Regions from separate parts of the Lysinibacillus sp. NPDC093216 genome, predicted to be linked through region 3. Evidence: riboswitches for the same ligand, from Rfam matches in the RefSeq annotation. Region 3 holds a riboswitch; each other region holds the start of a gene.
What was found. A riboswitch is a leader RNA that binds a small molecule or an ion and turns the genes downstream of it on or off. The one in region 3 is predicted to bind cobalamin.

Region 1 (7,026 bases), on a different contig from region 3:
ATCGCCCATGGTTCATTTTCTTCTTTAAGTCGTTGATGTGGTCGTAACGGTTGTTTTTCCTCACCAAGTGTATATTTACGCTGATAACCACGTGGCGTAATCATTTTATTGTCGTAGAAGAATGTTGTTGAATTCCCGATAATAACCGTTGTTAACATGCCGATATCATGTTCAAGCATTTCTGCTAAAGTAGTCATCGTTATTTCCTGACGGTCACGATACGCGCTTTTCACAAGTCCAACTGGTGTATCTGGCGAACGATATTCCAATAAAATTCGTTGTGCCTCTACAATTTGTCTCGTACGACGTCCACTTTTCGGGTTATAAAGAGCAATAACAAAATCCGCCATTGCTGCTGCTTCTACTCGTTTTGCAATTAAATTCCAAGGTGTTAAGTGGTCACTTAAACTAATGGTACAGGCGTCATGCATAATGGGAGCACCTAGTAAACTGGCACATGAATTAATAGCTGAAATACCTGGAACAATTTCTACCTCGATACCAGTTGCTTCTGTCCAGCCTAGCTCGATTAATACCTCATACACTAATCCTGCCATTCCATAAACCCCGGCATCCCCACTGGAAATGACCGATACGATACTTCCAGCCTCTGCTTGACGCACCGCTTCTTGCGCACGTGAAACTTCCTCTGTCATACCAGTACTAATAATCGACTTTGCACTAACTAAATCCTGAATCAGTTCAACATAAGTTTTATAGCCTATAATCATATGACTTTGTTGTAGTGCCTCCACAGCACGAGTCGTAATATGTTTAAAGTCTCCAGGGCCAAAGCCAACTACGAAAATCTTACCTTTTTGAGCCATTTTGTTACCCCTCTTTCACCTTTTCAATGCCTTTAATGGCTGTTGTTTGTGCTGTACGCTGCAACGAACCTTCACGCAATGTAAAAACATGCTCATTATGTAACGCTTCATGATTTAAATCTTGTACAAGTACTCTCGCATGCTCCTTCGTTGGCACTCGGTACCAATTGCCCTGAGGATATGCAATGACAACACAAGCATCCTTACACCTGCCATTACAGCGGGTCCTTGTTGTATGTATCTCCTTATCAAGCTCCAGTAACTGTATTTCATCACGAATTGCCTGTGTAATGTCCTCAGCATCTTTTTTCATACAACTACTACCATTGCAAATAAAAAGATGTGTTTTCATCCCCTCTAAATTCCAAGTTGTCATAGTCGTTCTCCCCTCATATGCTTTTAGGAAAAAGAAAAACCTTTACTCTAGACGAAGAGTAAAGGTTTAGTAGAAGCCAAATAAAAACGAATATATACTGGTACTCGCTTTCGCTTCAACTTCTCCCTCCGAAAAGTTTGCTTGCATCATCACATAAGCAGGTTTCCTGACTTAAGCTTCCTTTTACTTTCGCGCCTTCCTAAGTTTTCACTAGTGGCATCCGCGATTTCATCAGCTATTACAGTAGCGGGGGCTGTATCGGACTTTCACCGATTTCCCTATTATCTTGAATATTCAAGCACTTATGGATGTTTTATATGAATTATATGGTTTTTTTGTAATTGAAAACTGTTTCTATCATAGCTTATTTTTTTAAAATTTCAATATTTCTTTCTTAATTTGTGACAATTTTTTTAAAATTCCATAGAAAAATGCGACATCCATTTTCTATTTATCTAAATTTTCGACATAGACACCCAATTTAAAATTTTTTCACAAAAGGGATAGCATATATATGGAAATTCGTGTTACACTTTGTCGTGAAATCTCACAACTTCATCTTTTTTTCGGTGTGAAATGTTCAGCATTTCGCTTAAAAGGGAAGCCGGTTTAAGTCCGGCGCGGTCCCGCCACTGTATTAGGGAGTTTTATAGATAATGTCACTGTCCAAAGGATGGGAAGGCCTATAAAACGTTGAACTAAAGCCAGGAGACCTGCCGAAAAATATGTGATCGTTTCAACCTACGAGGATGGGTGTGCGGCTTAGCAGATTAGAATTTTATTTGCTTTTTTAGCTATGCACTTTTCCACTATCGGAGAAGTGCTTTTTTTCGCATACTTTTTCTAAAAATTTTAATGTAAGGAGGAGAGATTTTTGAAATTTTCAGGTTGGAAGCTTAGTTATTTTTTATTGGCATTTTTATTCGTACCAAATCGTGCATTTGCGATGCATATAATGGAGGGCTTTTTGCCAATCGAATGGGCGATTTTTTGGTGGGTCATTTCGATTCCATTTATTATTTTAGGATTACGTTCTATTCGTAAAACCATTGATGAAAATCCTGAAACAAAAATGATATTAGGGCTTTCGGGTGCCTTTGCCTTTGTACTTTCTGCCTTAAAAATCCCTTCTGTAACAGGAAGTTGCTCGCATCCTACAGGTGTTGGACTTGGAACAGTTCTTTTTGGACCATTAGCGATGAGTGTTATCGGGACAATCGTATTATTATTCCAATCTTTACTGTTAGCGCATGGTGGGCTTACAACATTAGGGGCAAACACTTTTTCTATGGCAATTATGGGTCCTATTATCGCCTACTATGTATTTAAGGGCTCACAAAAATTGGGACTATCCTTTTCCATTGCTGTCTTTTTAGCAGCAATGCTTGGTGACTTAGGTACATATATTGTCACTTCTGTCCAATTAGCTCTTGCCTTCCCTTCTGAGGTCGGAGGCTTTATGGCTTCATTCACTAAATTTGCTGGTATTTTTGCGTTAACACAAATTCCTCTTGCTGTTAGTGAAGGAATTTTAACAGTGATCGTTATGAACTTTCTGAAAAAATACAATGTGAGTGAACTAAAAGCTCTACGTGTGTTCTCTGCAAAGGAGGCTCACTAAAATGAAAAAAAACTTACTGCTCATCGCCATTGTTGTGTTGTTAGCAATCGTTCCCCTGTTTATTCAAAAAGGTGCTGAATTCGAAGGGGCTGATGGCGAAGCGGAAGCAGCAATTAGTGAAATAGATGCTAGCTACGAGCCATGGTTTGAAAGCTTATGGGAACCACCAAGTGGTGAAATTGAAAGCTTATTATTCGCACTACAAGCTGCTATCGGTGCTGGTTTCATCGGGTATTTCATCGGCTTAATGCGCGGCAAACATAAAGAAGGTTAAACGCTATGTTACTCATTGATAAGTATGCTTATTTGAATAAACTAGCGTCTGTTCATCCGCTAGAAAAAATGACGTTATCCCTTGGACTGCTTTTATTGTCGCTTATCATGAGAGATGAACGAATTTCACTCATTACATTTATTGTGATGAGTGCTTTTATCATTTTAGGCGCAAAAATCCCTGCTAAATATTACGCAAAGTTATTGTTGCTACCTGGATTTTTTTTACTATCAAGTTTAGTATCCATTTTAATTTCTATCGCGCCAGCGACAAACAGGCTTCCTTCAAACATTTGGTCATTTTCTCTTCATAATTGGACAATTTTTGTCAGCAGTGCAAGCCTAGTAACAGCGCAGCAGCTTTTTTTCATCGTCCTTGGCAGCATTAGCTGTTTGTATTTTTTAATTCTCACAACATCAGTCCAATCTATTTGTTACGTCTTACGACAATGGCGACTCCCAACTCTATTTGTAGAGTTAGTAGAGCTAACGTATCGTTTTATTTTTATCTTTTTAGACAGTATGCAAAAAATTCATCTTGCCCAACAGGCTCGTCTGGGATACAGCTCCCCTATGCAGTGGCTTCGATCGGTATCAATGCTAATTGCAGCTTTATTTGTCGAGATGTTCCAACGCAGTCGTGAGCTAAACAATGCAATGGAAGCACGTGGTGGCGAAATGGTCTATTGGCAGGATGATGTTCCCTGTAACACGAAAAATTGGATAGGTATTGCTGCTATTTTTATACTCCTCATCATTTATGGAGGTTTTTTCTGATGACAGATTTATACTTTGATTTAACACATTTATCCTACGCTTATGCAGATGGAACTCATGCCTTAACAGATATTACACTTCAAATTCCAAAGGGAAAAAAAATCGCTTTACTTGGTCATAATGGAGCCGGGAAATCAACGTTATTTCAGCATTTAAATGGTATTTTGAAGCCTACCGCTGGAAGTATCTCCTTTTGTGGCAATGAACTGAACTATAGTAGAAAAGCATTAAAAGAATTACGCCAACAGGTTGGTATTGTTTTTCAGGATGCAGACAACCAGCTTTTTTCCGGCACAGTTAAGCAAGATATTGCATTTGGTCCTTTGAATCTTGGCTGGACAACTGAAAAAATCGAGGAAAAAATTGCGTGGGCTGTCGCTCAAACCGAAGTCGAAGCATTGCTAGATAAACCGATCCATTTTTTAAGTGTTGGTCAGAAAAAACGTGTCGCAATGGCAGGCGTACTTGCAATGGAACCTTCCGTTTTATTATTAGATGAACCGACAGCTGGACTAGATAATTATTATAGTGCACAAGTTTTACAGTATTTAGCTATGTTAGAAAACGGGGAACGAACAATATTATTGGCAACGCATGATATCCCCTTAGCCTATGAATGGGCAGATCAAATCATCGTGATGGAAGCTGGGAGAATTATTTACAATGGAGATCCAGTAGCAATGTTCTTCCAAGAGGATTTGCTTGAAAGAGCCCATCTTGAACGCCCATGGGTCTTTGAAATGGCCGTTGCCTTACAAAAGAAAAAGTTATTTGAGAAAAACATAAAAATGCCTCGTTCGAAGAAAGATTTACACAGACTTATTGAGCGGCTTTAAGATAATTTGTCCATATTTGGTACTTTTCAATTGTAGTAGAATCCACGCTACTACTCCAAACGCACAAATCGAGTAGGATGTACCCTATGGTCCTTTGAGGATTTTTGACTTCCCTTCTACATATTTTTATAACGAGGAACGTGGTAAAATATAGAATGGTACTTTTGGAAAAATATATACTTATTACGAAACTTTTCTATCGTTCATTCGTAATAGTATAGATGTCACAAATATTTGGAACACCCAAGGAGGGAATACAGTTGAAAAACTGGAAGAAAAAATCAGTAGCTTTAGTTGCATCCGCAGCACTAATGGTTCCTGCTACTTCTGCCTTTGCTGAAGCACCACAAAAAACAGCAAAGAACCAAGAGTTAGTGAAAATAGCTAGCAATAAGGAACAATCATCTAAGAATCAAAAAGAATGGATTAGTCAGGATACTATTATCGTCAAACATTCCGGTCTTGATAAGAATGCACACAAAAAAATTGGCGCAAAAGTGATCCGCTCTATTCCTTCATTAGGATACGATGTTATCCAACTTAACAAAGGAACAAATTTAGAAAAAGCAGTTTCATATTATACTAAGCAAAAAGGGGTTAAACGTGTATCCCCAAGCTACGTGTATCATTCCTTTGGCACTGAAGTAGATCCAAAGAAACAGGATATGTATCATTTGAATCTTCTTCAAATTGATAAAGCACTAGAATTAGCAGGTAACAACGAGGTAAAAGTAGCAGTTATCGATGGTGGCGTGGATTTTAAACATCCTGATTTAAAATCTCAAGTGCTACCACCATATAATGCTGCAGCACCTGCCAATACTTCTTATCCTAGTGAGCATGGAACACATGTAGCAGGCATTGTTGGAGCGGCAAAAGATAATGGGATTGGAGGCCATGGGATTAATCCAAATGCCAAGCTTCTTCCAATTGATGTATTCAACGGAAAAGATGGTGCTAGTGATTTCGCCATTGCACAAGGAATCCTTTACGCTATTGAGCAAGGCGCCGATGTTATCAATATGAGTCTTGGCGGCTATGGTGAATCTCCATTAATGGAGGAAGCCGTTCAGAAAGCGATTGATAAAGGAATTACCGTTGTAGCTGCTGCTGGAAATGAATCGACAGATAATTACTCCTTCCCTGCTTCATTCGAAGGCGTTATAAGTGTAGGTTCTACGAATGATAGAAACAAACTATCAAGCTATTCAAACTACGGCCCATCGGTTGATCTAGTAGCTCCAGGCGAAGATATATATAGTTCAGTTTATGATGAGAAAAAAGGATCCTCCTTTGTAAAATTTAGCGGAACATCGATGGCCTCTCCTGTTGTTGCAGGTGTGGCATCCCTACTAAAATCAAAATATCCAGATTTAAAGCCTTATGAAATAGAAGCTATTCTCGAAATGACTGCAAAGGATTTAGGTGACAAGGGCTATGATCTTACATATGGACATGGCCTAGTAGATCCTGTGAAAGCATTACAGTTTAATATTAACAATCTACCAAAACAGTATTCTGAAACAAAAGAAGAGCGCTTGAAAAACGCAAAAGTTCTTAAAAAAGATACCTTAAATACCGAAAAAGGAGAATTCAAGTTACCGGACGAAAAGAAATGGTACAAGGTTGATCTAGACGCAAATGAGTATGCTCAACTGACATTAAAAGGTGCAAACAAATACGATTATGCATTTGATTTATACTTCTACCCTGAAGGTCAAAAAGAAGAAGTAGAACCAATTAACGTCAATGATGTTCGCGTAGGCAAGCAAGAAGGATACCTATATAATGCAGATCAAAAAGGAACCCTTCTTATTGGAGTTAAAGATCAAAATGGCAGCTATAGCTCAAAGGGTGATTCTAACTACGTCTTCACGGCTCAAACGACTAAAAAATTACCAATTGATGCATTAGATATGGAACATATGGAGAAGATTGAAAAATTCCCATTCAGTACAGCCGGGAAAAACTATACCCTACTTTCTGAAGATCATCTAGGTGACAAAGATTATTTTACATTTTCAGTGAATGAACCAACGACACTGAAATTTGATTTAACTGGGATTCCAGGTGTTACTGCATCCATGGAGCTTTTTCTAAAAGAAGACTTAGTTAATGTTCCGACAGAGGAAGACGATGTTGAAGGATTAAATGAGGCCTATCCAATTCGAGCAACTTACGGCGCGGATAAAGGCGATGGAGTAAACTTAGTTGTCGATGCTATACCTGAGGAAGAGTATGTAATAAGCGTATCTAATGAAACCGGTAGTAATTTTTCACTTGATATGTTCTTTAGCGGCGGTATTGATACTGAGC
Region 2 (7,026 bases), on a different contig from region 3:
CTTGATGGTTATATCAAAGCAAAGGCAGAAATTGTAGAAGGAATAAGAAAAGATGGCACGTTAATCATTAATGGTGATGATGAAAACATTAAAAAAATCCCCCTAAATAAATTTAGAGGAAAGATTATTACCTTTGGCGTCAACGAAAAGGCAGATTATCAAGCTACGAATATACAATTCACAAAAGGCGGCATGAAATTTGTACTAAAAGTGTCAAATAACAAATACAATTTATTTGTTCCAGGATACGGAGAACACCAGGTATATAATGCATTAGCGGCTATAGCTGCCATAAAGGAAATGGGACTTTCCATGGCTGTCGCAATTTCGCAATTAAAAACGTTCAAAGCGATGGCAAGACACTTAGAATTTTCTACGGGCATAGGTGAATGTACTATCGTAGATGATACTTGGACAAATAACCCGACTTCTGTTGAAGCGGCACTAAAGGTTTTAGATACTATAGGAAAAGGGAAGAAAGTAATTCTTATTTTAGGTGATATTAAGAGGTTAGGAAATTTCGAAGAAAAATATCATCGAGAGATTGGCACAATGGTCGCGAAAAGAAATGTTGATACGCTTATTACTATTGGCAATAGAGCAGAAAATATTGCGAATCAAGCGTTGAAGGAAGGCACCAAGGCAGATGTTCATATGTTTAAAGATGTTACAGGCGTTTTAGATGTACTAAAGCATAAGCTCGATAATGAAACCATTGTACTTATTAAAGGTCCAATGTCTAGCAAATCTATGATAGAATTTGCGAATCAGTTAAAAAATAAAAAATAAGCTAGAAAAAGAAGTATTCTCAATAGAAGAATACTTCTTTTTCTTTGTATTTATATTATAAAACACGACGAGCTGTTACATAGTTTTGATTTGCCCATGTTGAAGTTAGGCTTTGTTTTACAACATTATTAGATGTCATACTAATAAACTGATTATTACCAAGATAGATGCCTGTTTGTGTAATATCTTTTCCTCCATTGTTAGTAGAGAAGAAGATCAGATCTCCTTTTTGTAACTGTGCTTTTTCCACTTTAGTCCCAACTAATGCTTGTCTACTTGCTAATTTATCTTTTAAATCAATCCCATGCTGTTTAAAAACATAGTAAGTAAATCCTGCGCTCGTAAACGTAAGTGAGCTTTCGTCATACGAATAACCAAACTTTGCTTTACTACTCAAATTTGAGGCAGTAGAGATGATTTTATCAGCAGAAGTAGAAGGCGTGCTAGGGGCTGGATTTGGAGCAGGAGCTGCAGTTGAGTTATCTGACGTAACACGTTTTGCAGTAATATAATGCTCTTTATAATAGTCAACGAACAGTACTCTTGTCGTAATACCACTTGAACTTGGAATCATTATTCGTTGGTCCCCAGCATAAATGGCTACAAGTGAAGGTGTTTGAGAGCCAGCGACACTATTAAAGAAAATTAAATCACCTTTCTTTAAATTAGCACGTGAAACCGTCGATCCCAGATTCATTTGTTCCTTTAAGGTTGTAGTACCAAGGTTTACGCCACTCTTACGATAAACATATTCTACAAACCCAGGCCCGGTAAAACGTAGACTCTGCTCACTAATTGTTGTACCCATAGTTACTTTATCTTTATAGTTATAAGCGTTTTCAACGATTTTATCGCCCTTTGTTGCAGGATTAGCTGAGAGTAATGTAGGTAAAACTCTGCGGGCACCTACATAATTATCTGTATAATATGGCTTACTATTTAAATCAGAAATAACAATATTCTGTTGGGAATCAGCCATGTGAATCATTTTATTGTCCCCGATATACATACCAACGTGGTCAGGGTCTGTCCCAGTTTTTTTACTCTTAAAGAATAGTAAATCACCTTTTTGTAATTGATTTCTATTAACAGCTGTTCCTTGCTGTATCATATAATCTTCATTATAAGTTGCAAGGTCAACACCATTTTTCTCGAAAATGTACATAATAAATGATGCGCAAGAGAATTTATAAGGATATGTAGCCTTGTATTCTGTATTACTATATGTCGCCTTACCAATTAAGCTTTTTCCAGCTTGAATTAGTTGATCCGCTTTCGTATTAACTGCTTGTGAGTTATTCAGGGCATTTGTTGTTGCAGCCTCTACTTCTATAGGTTGAACAGTTGGTTGTACCATCCCCACTGTGCTAAAACCTATCGTCAATGCTAATGTTGTTGATAAAAATCGTTTATTCATGTTGTTATTTCCTCCTGAAGCTATTGTTAGGATTAATCCTGATTTGGTTTGTCACTGGAATTAATCGTAGCATGAAAAAGTAGGGCTTCTTTGAGGTAATTGTTACCACGGTGGATGGGAAATTGCTGTAAACACCTGATATAAAAGGCTTCATCGCCTTAATTTACAGTTGTATTACAAATGTTTCAGTTGGCTGAAGTGTTTTTTAGTATCGAAAGAAGGAGGATGTCGATAAAATTCAGAAGTTGGGTGATAAAACGTGAAAGTTAGTCGATAAAATTCAAAAGTTGGGCGATAAAATGTAAAAGTACCCCGGCAAAATTAAAAAGTTGGAAGACATGCCAGTTGAATAGAAAATAATTTCTATTCAACTGTTTTCTTTTAGAATTCTTGAATCATCTCCACTCTATTACCGAATGGATCTCTAAATTCAAAGCGTTCAAAATGAGGAATAGGAACTGAGTCGAAAATTTCTATATGATGTTCGGCTAGTACCTTCTTCCAATGTTCGATATTTTCAACTTGATAGGCAATATGAGCCTTCGTCGTTAATCTATCAAAGCCATCCTCTGTACCTACATGTACCGCTCTATTGCCGACCTGTAACCAAAATCCACCTCGTCCTTTCAGCGAATCAGGCTTTTCAATTTCTTTTAGTCCTAATACTTGACAGTAAAAATGTCTTCCTTTTTCTTCCTCACCTTTTGGTATTGTTATTTGAACGTGATGTAAGCCTATAATCATTTTTTCTCCTCCTTTAATTCTAATCATTACTTACTTCTAGGATAATAATGTAAAATCCTTTAATTTGATGAATGAATAGTATTCTTTTTCACGAATGAAGCATTTGTAAAACCAGTAATGAGAATTAGGGAGTAAGCCCATAATAGCCATGAGGCGAAATATCGATCTAAGTCAGCCGATAAATTCGGGAAAATATTGTCGAAAACTAACAATACGACTGCATCGATGAGCATTCCAGGTAATACGATACAAATAGCAGCCAGTAACCGTTCTGTACCTTTTGTCTTTTTCAAAGAATAAATAGGTATTGTCGCTATCCAAACGATTGGAATAGCTAAAATGTAAGTAGCTATCATGAGGAAAGGTTCTTCAAGGGTAAAAAAGTAGTGCCCTACAAATCGAAATACGGCACTTGCTACAAGCCAAATCCCAAAACCCCAGCATAAAAAGAATCGCATAGTTTTCCTCCTCTAATTATTTTCTAGACGATGCAATGTCTGAAGGATTTTTTCTAATTGCTGATAGAAGACATCTACATCGAAATCGTCCCTCATCATCACTTGTAAGGCTAAGCCATCAATAAGGGCGTTGAAAAAAATGCTCCAAGTTTCCATCGACACGCCATCAATTGGTGATGTATCCCATAATTTATTTAAAATGTTACATAAATGTTCATTTTCAGCCGCTAAAATTTGTCCAATTTGCTGTCTAATAGTTGGGTTCGTAAAGCCGAAAACGATTAAGGTGAAAAATAATTTATGATAAAACGCATCATTTTCATATCGACTTTTTGCAGAGAAAAGTGCAGATTGAATCATTTCTCGATCAGTCATCAGAATCTCATTCCAGGAATTTTCACAGATGTCTTGGACAATTTCTAGAATGATTTGCTCTTTTGATTTGAAATGATAATAAATAGTTCCTTGTGTCACCCCAGCTTGCTCAGCAACAGCCTTTAAGGTGAATTTCTCAATCCCTTTTTCTACTAAACTTTGCTTGGCAGCCATTAATAAATCTGACTTTTCAATACCAGTAGGTTTTGCCATTTGTTTACACCTCCTTTGTTATTAGTTAGTTGGATAACTAACTATAAAATAACAGAATATCCCACTATTTACAAGTTTTTTTGGTAGCGGGGCTGCTAGTCTTCGATGATTCCATATGTTCGGAATAATAGCAGTATGAAGAATCAAACAAATCTGAAAATAAATCTACTTTTCAGAAAAATATATGTTATAGTAAAACATAATTAAATATTGTGTAAGAGTTGGTGCCGAATGAAAGTTTGGCTTAAAAGGGAAGTCGGTGTAAATCCGACGCTGTCCCGCAACTGTAAATCGGAGCAAATCACAATTGCCACTGGGAAACTGGGAAGGCTGTGAGGCGTGTTGATGAGAAGCCAGGAGACCTGCCAATATCTAGTACACACCAAATACCTACGTGGAAATAGGTGGTGAGATGTGACCATATCGGCCCTGTGCGACAATAAATCATGCGATATTTTGAAAGAATTTCGTATTGTTTCTTGATAGCTAATTTTGATATGCAATGACAGCCATTTTCCAAAAAAAAGGAGGGTGGCTTTTTTTTTATTTTGATTGATAGGAGAGATAAACATGACGTATACAAGTACTACAGTTGGTTATCCGTATATCGGAGAAGATCGTGAATGGAAAAAGGCTTTAGAGGCATTTTGGAAAAAGGAGCTTTCAGAGGATGAATTTTTACAGCATTTAAAGGATATTCGCCTAGCTCGAATAAACAAGCAGATTCGTCTCGGCATAGACATGATAACTGTCGGAGATTTCACACTCTATGACAGAATGTTGGATACGGCAATGATGTTTGGCTTAGTTCCAAAGCGCTTTGATTGGCAGGGAGACAAAGTTGATTTACAAACTTACTATGGGGTAGCTCGTGGTAGTAAAAAAGCCGTGGCTAGTGAAATGACAAAATGGTTTAATACAAACTATCATTATATTGTGCCAGAATATGAGGGACAACCTTTGCAATTAACAGAAAATAAAATATTGGCAGACTTTTTAGAGGCTAAGGAAGCGTTTGGTATTACAGCAAAACCTACATTGATTGGCCCATATACATTTTGTAAATTAACAAAAGGCTATGACAAACTATCGCAGATTACATTTATTTTAGCATTACTACCACTTTATACGCAGGTCTTAAAGGAGTTAGTGGATGCTGGTGTAGAGTGGATTCAATTAGAGGAGCCTGCTCTTGCCACAACACTAGATGAAGCGGAGGTTAAACTTGTTCAAGAAATTTATAGACAATTAGTTGCATCAGTACCCGAGGTTAACATTATGCTACAAACATATTTTGAGTCATTATCGGCATACGAGTCAATTGTGACACTTCCGGTTCAAGGAATTGGGTTAGACTTTGTGCATGGCTATGGCGAAAATATGGAGGCATTACGTCAATTTGGCTTCCCACAAGATAAAGTATTAGCGGCCGGTATTATAAATGGACGAGATATTTGGCGCTCCAATCTAGCAGAGGCTAGCTCAACTATTAAAGCTATTGAACAGCTAAGTGGTGCTAAAGAAATATGGATTCAATCTTCGTGTAACTTACAGCATGTTCCAATTACAACTACTCTCGAAACAAAGCTCGATCCAGTTCTAAAAAATGCCCTTTCTTTTGCAGATGAAAAATTAGTTGAAATCAATGAAATAACAAAATACTTACAAGGCACAGGAAGCCCCTCAAATCAAAAAACATCTGAAAGTATGAAGGCGATTGAAGCGTTGAAAAATCACCCGGCTCGTCAAAATAGAAGTATTCAACAAGCCATTAAAGCAGTGTCAGCACAAGATTTTGAACGCCAGAGTGAATTTAAAACACGTCAAAAGGTTCAACAACAAGCCTTGCAATTACCGCTGTTCCCAACTACAACAATTGGGAGCTTTCCGCAATCAGACGAAGTCAAACGTACACGAAGTGCATGGCGAAAGAAACAACTATCTGATGAGGATTATGCAGCGTTTGTCGAACAAGAGACAAAACGTTGGATCACTATTCAAGAGGAATTAGATATCGACGTTTTGGTACACGGTGAATTTGAGCGCACAGATATGGTTGAATATTTCGGGGAAAAACTTACTGGTTTTGCATTTACGGAGAAAGCATGGGTTGTATCATATGGCTCTCGCTGTGTGAAGCCACCAATTATTTATGGTGACGTTGCATGGGAAGCACCGATGACAGTTAAAGAAACAGCCTATGCCCAAAGCCAAACGAATCGTTATGTAAAGGGAATGCTCACAGGTCCTGTGACAATTTTAAATTGGTCCTTTGTCCGGGATGATATTTCACGGGAGGATGTATCCTATCAAATTGCTTTGGCACTTCGAAAAGAGGTAGAAGCACTAGAAGCTGCGGGTATTTCTATTATTCAGGTTGATGAACCAGCATTACGAGAGGGCTTGCCACTGTGTGAAGAAAATTGGGGAGCTTACTTAGAGTGGACGGTGAATGCTTTTAAACTTGCTACATCTAGTGTGAAGGATCAAACACAAATTCATACACATATGTGCTATTGTGAGTTTAATGATTTTATCGAGCCAATTAGTGCATTGGATGCTGATGTTATTTCAATTGAAACGTCACGTAGCCATGGCGAGCTGATTTCTTCTCTGCAAGTCAATCCGTATGAAAAAGGAATTGGGCTAGGCGTTTATGATATTCATAGTCCACGTGTACCGAGCGAAGAAGAGATGCTGAGTATTATGCAGGATAGCTTACAGGTTTTATCAAAAAATCAATTTTGGGTGAATCCTGACTGTGGTTTAAAAACAAGGAAGGAAACAGAAACAGTTGCAGCACTGGCACATATGGTAGCTGCGGCAAAAACTCTCCGTCAACAAGTCCAACAGTCCATACATTAAATAGAAACTTGACTTCTTTTTAAGAGGTCAGGTTTTTCTTTTTATTCGACAGAAATTTTTATAGAAAAAGTGAAGTGACAGCTACTGAAAAAATTTAAGCGAAGGTAGCGTGGTCCAAGCGATGGATAGACTAGTCAAACAGATGCTTAGATGGTGAAGTACTCG
Region 3 (7,026 bases):
TTTATCATCAGCTAGGACTTAATATGCCCGAAAAGGTGTATGATTTTAGTGAAAATGTTAATTCGGCAGGGCCACCCCCGTTTGTTGAAGCGCGTTGGCGGACATTTTATCCGCTTATTCAACGTTATCCAGATCCGGACGGTGAGCCGTTTTTATCAAAGGTGGCAGCTTTTCATGAAGTTCAGAAAGATTCTATATTATTAGGCAATGGTGCATCCGAGCTTTTTAGTGTTCTAGTGAGACGCTACGCCAATAAGCGTGTTATTATCGTACATCCAACTTTTTCAGAATATGAACGAACATTAACAGCGGCAGGCGCTGAAATTGTGCCGATAATTGTCGAGGATTTTGTCCACTACACATTGCCGATGGAGCATCTGAAGAGCGAAATGGCGAACGCAGATGCATTATATATTTGTACACCGAACAATCCGACGGGGGTGCTTCCAAAGAAAGAAGAGCTTCTCGAATTAATCTCCCACGGTGCAAAGGTCAATTGTGAGCTTGTCATTGATGAGGCATTTATTGACTGGGTAGATGAAGCCTGTTCTTTGATCCAATATGTGGCAGAAAATCCTCATTTGATCGTTGTTCGTTCGATGACAAAAATGTATGCGATCCCAGGATTACGCCTAGGCTATTTAGTAGCAAGTCCGGTAGTTGTTACTGAGCTAAAGAATATCCTACCGCATTGGAACTTGAATGCCTTTGCCCTTGTTATAGGTACAGGCTGTTTAGATGAACATGTATATTGTGAGCAAGCTATTGCCTATGCTAAAAATCAACGGGAAGCGCTGCAGAGCTATTTACAAGAAAATGGTTGTCAGGTGACGAATAGTGTAACGAATTATGTATGTTTTGCATTACCGAAAAATCAGCAACCAGATACATTTTTTACATACTGTTTATCAAAGGGCGTCGTGCTACGCCATACAAAAAACTTTATGGGCTTAAATGGGGAATGGTTCCGTATAGGAATTAAAGATATTGTGGCTATGACGTATTTACAGAATTGTTTGCAAGCTTGGTTTAACGCAAATTAGGGGTGACAAAGGTGACGACTTTTTATTTAATAAGACATGGTGAAACGATGTGGAATAAAGAGCAGCGGCTACAGGGATGGTTAGATTCGCCGTTATCGGAAAAGGGCATTTTACATGCAGAAAAACTTCGAGATCATTTGAAAAATATCTCCTTTACAGCGGCATATAGCAGTTCAAGTGGCCGTGCTAAGGAAACGATGCATATTCTTCTAGGTAATCGGCAGCTTCCAATCTATTATGAGGATAATTTACGGGAGATTTTTTTAGGAGATTGGCAAGGAAAAACAGTCGAGGACATTATGACTACGCACTGCCTTGATTATGAATTATATACCGATTATCCTGGACAATTCGTCGCAACCCATACGGAAAGCTTTGGTACGGTAACAGAGCGAGCGATGTTTACGTTAAAGAAAATTGCAGAAAAATATCCCGAGAATAATGTTTTAATTGTGTCCCATGCTGTAACGATTAAATGTATCATTAATGCCATTTTAGGGCGAAGCATCAATCAGCTGTGGGCAGAACCATTTATTCATGGTACAAGTATCACGATTATTGAGAAAGTCGAGCAACAATGGCTCGTGAAAGATATCGGGAACATTCAATATTTACAATAGGAGGCGTAACTATGCCACTGATTTTCATTACAGGGGGAGTACGCAGTGGTAAATCCCACTTTGCTGAAAAAGCGGCTGTTTCTCACTATCAAACAGCGTTTAACCAAGCGCGACGACTTATTTATATTGCTTCTGGAGTAGCGTTGGACCATGAGATGGAGAAGCGAATAGTGCGTCATCAGGCAGATAGACGAGCACAAAATATTGAATGGCTGACGATAGAAGCACCTTATGACATTGCAAATACATTACGTAAACTGACTGATGGAGATGTTGTGTTATGGGACTGTGTTACGACATGGCTGACAAATGCTTTTTACGAGGGTTTTGACACGGGAACTCCCTGTGTGGAAAAACCTGGCTGTTTAGAACAAAAGCTTGATGTTTTAAAAAAGGCGGTAAAGACGTTACTTGAGAAAAGGGTGACGTTTTTTATCGTCTCAAACGAATTATTTGATGAGCCACCTTATTCTAGCGAGGAAGTAGAATTATATCGACAAATGCTTGGAAAATTACATCAATGGTTCGTTTCTATTGCGGATGAGGCATATGAAATAAATTATGGTGTCGTAAAGAAGTGGAAATAATAAATGAAGAAGGTGGCAAGACGATGAAAAATTTCTGGCATAGCATACAACTTGCGTTTCAATTTTTTACAGTTTTGCCAGTACATAAAGAAATTCCTTTAACGAAGGCAACGATTACCGGGATGTTCGCCTTTTTACCATGGATAGGGGCTCTTATGGGCACCGCAGTGGCGGCGGTGATCTATAGTTTAACAGAATGGACGGCAAGCAGTGAGGTTTTGCTTACTTTTGTGATTGTCGGATTATTTGCCTTATTTACAGGTGGTTTACATTTAGATGGTTTTATTGATATGGGAGATGCTTATTTTTCGTATCGAGATCGTGAGAAGCGGCTTGAAATTTTAGATGATCCACGTGTTGGCGCATTTGGAGTGCTGTCCGTGTTATTTCTAGTGCTTGGCAAATTTGTGATACTGCATGAGTTATTCGTGCAGCATAAGTTTGCACTATGGATGCCTGTGTTTATTCCGTTATTAACACGAGTAGGCATGAGCTTTTATTTTATGTCGCTCAAATGCTCAAAGGAAAAGGGGCTTGCCTACTTTTTTAAAACACATATTAAGCCGAGATCACTTATCTGCTTTATGCTTATCACATTAGTTGTGGCGTATAGTAGCTTGTTGTTTGTCATAGGTTTCTCCATTGTTCCATTAGTGTTGATGGCTGTATTAGCGATTGCCTTTTTAGTCTTTCGTCAATTTACAGTGCGCAACTTTGGTGGCGTTTCTGGAGATTTACTCGGTGCATCAATTGAAGGAATGGAGGTTGTATTATGGGTGACGTTGTTATTGTGCACTTAATGAGACATGCTCCAACAAAGGAGAATTTGGAGAAGCGTTATATCGGTTGGACAGATTCTTCATTAGCCGATGCATCTTTGCTGACTATAGTAGATTCAGATGCCACTAAGGTGTATGGTAGTGACTTGCTGCGCTGTAGGGAAACAGCAGCCCATTATTTTCCGAATGCAACATATGTGTCTGATAGGAGATTTCGAGAGTCGAACTTCGGTGAATTTGAAGGGCTCACATATGATGACTTAAAATCAGATAGTCGTTATTGTGCATGGTTAGATGATCCCGTACAGTCACCACCTCCAAAGGGGGAAGGCTTTGATGCCTTTTGTGCGCGTGTCATTGAAGGGTTCACGGCATTACCAAAAGACGAAGATGTTTATCATCTCGTTGTCCATGGTGGAGTTATTCGAGCGCTTCTTGTAGAATTTGCACCGACTGAGCAAACTTTTTGGTCGTATCAATCACCGCATGATAAAATATTTTCTTTAACGTTTACAAGAAAGGCTTGGGAGGAGGGAGCGCGATGCATGTCTTTATCGGAGGCGCCCATAGTGGAAAAACCGACTATGTCATGAAATTGCTCGAAGGTCAAAAAGTTGAGCTTGTAGATGGCAATCTACCTAATGACAGCCCAGCCTGTGATGTACTAGTTATTAAAAACATAGAGAAGTGGCTCGTGACACAAGATCTTGAGGAGGATGAACCCCTTGTCAAAATCATTTTGACAAGACTAAAGACTCTTGAAGAAAATTGTGCCGTCTATATAATAGTGACCGATATGGGTCGTGGAGTTGTGCCGATGGAAAAACAGGCACGATTGTTGCGTGATACATGTGGGCGTTTGTACCAGGCATTATTCGCTGAAGCTGAACAAGTCGTACGCATTTGGTACGGTATCGGGGAACAAATCAAATAATATTGTTTCATAAAGTAGGCTTTTCATTAAAAGTTGTGGTTGGGGTAAAAGCGGCGACACCTTGGGATTAGCGGCTTATCGGACGCCTCCAGGAAGCTTTGCTCTGTGCGAAAGCGACAAAGCACCCAGCCGGAACGGAAATCAACCACACGTTATAATGAATAGCCAAATATTAAAGGAATGAGGAAATGGGATGGATCGACAAAGATTGATGAAATTGACGCTCACTGCCATGGTTGCGGCAATTTGTGCAGTAGGTGCAGTCATTAAAATTCCAACATTTATTTCAACTGCAGCGCTTGACTCTGCACCTGCATTGTTGAGCGTTGTCTTTTTATCTCCAGTATTAGCTGGGGTTTCGGGAGTCATTGGGCATTTTATCTCAGCCTTAACTACTGGCTTCCCTCTAGGGCCACTACATATTATTATCGCAGTAGAAATGTTTATTGTTGTATGGGTCTTTGGGGTCATGCATAAAAAAGGAATGCATTTCTGGAAATGGCCCGTGGCACTTATTCTAAATGGTGTTGTGGCACCTTTACCATTTTACTTTATCATTAGTCCGGCATTTTACTGGGCGTCACTGACTAGTCTTCCATTGGCAACACTCGTAAATCTGGTGATCGTTGCAATTGTGATGCCAATTCTGTCAAAGGTGTTTGTGCGTAAGGAAGGTCGAGTACATTGAGAAATGCAATAAAAATAGGTGAGCTGTTTGCTACAACAGATAATGCCGCAGCCATTGGCGAAAAACCACAAGATGTTGTGTCTGCTCCAGACAAACTAACGGCATACTTCACGGCGCGTGTTACTTTTTTAGAGCAGCTTGCTGCAAATGCTTTACCAAACCATATTTTACTCGCTAATTTTTCAGGAGATGCTGCATGGTCTCGTTATGTTGCAGGCATTCAGCAGGTTTTTGATGAGGCGGGGCTTAATTGTCCACCGATAGACGGTAGTACAGAGTCCAATATGCCGACTCTACAATCAGGATTATCTATAACGATGCTAGGTGAACAGCAAAAACACACAGCAACTAAGTATGAACAGCTTAGTTGGTACACCTATGGATTACCGCTTGTAGGCAATGAAATCCTTGCTCAGCCTGAAGATGTCGCACAGCTCCAACCTATTTTTCAGGCGTGGAAAGAGGGGATTGTGCAGCAAGTATGGCCAGTTGGATCAAAAGGTCTACAAGCAGAATTTACCCGCCTTTTTAGCGAGCAACAGGTCAAAAGTTCGTTAGATGTTGAGAAATCGGCTGGTCCATGTGCAGTAGTTTTGCTAGGAATACAGCCTGAAAAAGAGCAGCTAGCACAAAAAAAATTTCCTAGAAATTTTGAAAAACTACGTAAAACTGCATTGTAATTGGGCTTGCTTCGAGAAAATGTAGCACTTTATAACTTGCAAGGGGCAAATCGCCTATTGCAACAATAAACACAATATGTTAGATTTGTTTAGGAGTTAAAACACAATATATAGTATTTTGGACGAACGGTACCAATATGGTTTAAAAGGGAATTCGGAAAAAGAGTCATCTTAGGCCGAAGCTGTCCCCGCAACTGTAAGTGCTGACAAATGATGAGTAGGCCACTGTGAAGAACGGGAAGGTGATCATTTGGAGGAAGCATGAGCCAGGAGACCTGCCGATATGTTCAAGACAGCAACACATTCTTCGGGGATTGAGAAGTGGAGGCGAGAGATTTGTTCACTTCTTTGTGCGCTTATCCTTCATTTCCATTTCCGATTTTACTGCGATCACGTAACCGATAGATGTTGCGTGATCGCTTTTTGTGTTGCTGGAGAAGGAAAGGGAGAGAATGTGTACATGACAATTCAAATCGAACAGCAAATGACTAAGCTCAAGAAAAGTTACACGGAGGATGAACTCGAAAGTTTTGTGAGGTTATCGGATCGATGGCTACGAAAAAACGACAATGCCACATTTGAAGCATGGGCAGATGCGATGATTTTACAAACGCTTAGCCTCATTGATGAAGAGGAGCCATACTGGACATTTGTCGCAGCTCAAATTTATTTAGAAAAATTATATGACCAATTTGCGATGCGTCGTGGTGTCTCAGTGAAAGATGTTTATAAGGTTTTCCCAGAACATTTAGCACACTATACAGAAGTTGGTTTGTATCATGAAAGTTTAACAACAAAGTATAGTGAGCAGGAGCTTCAGGAACTCGCTTCTTATTTAGAATCAAGTCGAGATGAGTTGTTTACGTATATAGGTTTAAAAACATTAATGGACCGCTATGTAGTCCGTGATTACACGAAAACACCGGTGGAATTACCGCAGGAACGATGGATGGTCATTGCGATGACTCTGATGCAGGATGAAACAGAAAATCGTTTAGAAAAAGTACGTGAATCTTACTGGGCAATGAGTAATTTATATATGACTGTTGCCACACCAACATTATCAAATGCAGGTAAAACACATGGACAGCTATCAAGTTGCTTTATCGATACAGTAGATGATAGTTTACAAAGCATTTATGACACGAATACAGATGTCGCAACATTATCGAAGTACGGCGGTGGTATTGGTGTTTATATGGGTAAAATTCGTAGCCGAGGCTCATCTATTAAAGGCTTTAAAGGTGCATCAAGTGGTGTTTTACCATGGATTAAACAACTTAATAATACGGCGGTTTCAGTCGATCAGCTTGGTCAACGACAAGGCGCTATTGCTGTCTATTTAGATGTTTGGCATAAAGACGTCTTTACGTTTTTAGATTTACGCTTAAACAATGGGGATGAGCGTTTGCGTGCTCATGATATTTTCACAGGGCTATGCTTACCGGATTTATTTATGGAAACGGTAGAAGAGCGCGGGGAATGGCATTTATTTGACCCACATGAAGTGCGAGAAGTTATGGGCTTTTCACTAGAGGATTTCTATGATGAGAAAAAGGGTGACGGCTCTTTCCGTACTAAATATGAGGAATGTATCGCCAATCCATTGTTAAGTCGTGAAGTTGTACCAGCCATTGATATTATGAAGCGTATTATGCGCTCTCAGCTTGAAACAGGCGTGCCGTTTATGTTCTA

Region 1: another riboswitch for cobalamin. It lies ahead of ACQKOG_RS02930 (energy-coupling factor ABC transporter permease); the one in region 3 lies ahead of ACQKOG_RS16590 (ribonucleoside-diphosphate reductase subunit alpha).
Region 2: another riboswitch for cobalamin. It lies ahead of metE (5-methyltetrahydropteroyltriglutamate--homocysteine S-methyltransferase); the one in region 3 lies ahead of ACQKOG_RS16590 (ribonucleoside-diphosphate reductase subunit alpha).

The regions. Positions count from the first base shown of each region.
Region 1 covers NZ_JBNNVB010000002.1:103,398-110,423, reverse strand. The annotation lists gene cobJ (precorrin-3B C(17)-methyltransferase) at 1-827, opposite strand, end outside; gene ACQKOG_RS02935 ((2Fe-2S) ferredoxin domain-containing protein) at 832-1,203, opposite strand; cobalamin riboswitch at 1,342-1,524, opposite strand; cobalamin riboswitch at 1,754-1,938, shown strand; gene ACQKOG_RS02930 (energy-coupling factor ABC transporter permease) at 2,078-2,824, shown strand; gene ACQKOG_RS02925 (energy-coupling factor ABC transporter substrate-binding protein) at 2,826-3,098, shown strand; gene cbiQ (cobalt ECF transporter T component CbiQ) at 3,104-3,874, shown strand; gene ACQKOG_RS02915 (energy-coupling factor ABC transporter ATP-binding protein) at 3,874-4,710, shown strand; gene ACQKOG_RS02910 (S8 family peptidase) at 4,971-7,026, shown strand, end outside.
Region 2 covers NZ_JBNNVB010000007.1:106,206-113,231, forward strand. The annotation lists gene ACQKOG_RS10535 (UDP-N-acetylmuramoyl-tripeptide--D-alanyl-D-alanine ligase) at 1-789, shown strand, start outside; gene ACQKOG_RS10540 (C40 family peptidase) at 845-2,206, opposite strand; gene ACQKOG_RS10545 (VOC family protein) at 2,588-2,950, opposite strand; gene ACQKOG_RS10550 (DUF5367 domain-containing protein) at 3,010-3,408, opposite strand; gene ACQKOG_RS10555 (TetR/AcrR family transcriptional regulator) at 3,421-3,996, opposite strand; cobalamin riboswitch at 4,202-4,380, shown strand; gene metE (5-methyltetrahydropteroyltriglutamate--homocysteine S-methyltransferase) at 4,567-6,861, shown strand.
Region 3 covers NZ_JBNNVB010000015.1:81,982-89,007, reverse strand. The annotation lists gene ACQKOG_RS16630 (pyridoxal phosphate-dependent aminotransferase) at 1-1,043, shown strand, start outside; gene ACQKOG_RS16625 (histidine phosphatase family protein) at 1,055-1,663, shown strand; gene ACQKOG_RS16620 (bifunctional adenosylcobinamide kinase/adenosylcobinamide-phosphate guanylyltransferase) at 1,675-2,250, shown strand; gene cobS (adenosylcobinamide-GDP ribazoletransferase) at 2,274-3,050, shown strand; gene ACQKOG_RS16610 (histidine phosphatase family protein) at 3,023-3,622, shown strand; gene ACQKOG_RS16605 (bifunctional adenosylcobinamide kinase/adenosylcobinamide-phosphate guanylyltransferase) at 3,571-3,963, shown strand; gene ACQKOG_RS16600 (ECF transporter S component) at 4,157-4,651, shown strand; gene ACQKOG_RS16595 (hypothetical protein) at 4,648-5,331, shown strand; cobalamin riboswitch at 5,442-5,629, shown strand; gene ACQKOG_RS16590 (ribonucleoside-diphosphate reductase subunit alpha) at 5,792-7,026, shown strand, end outside.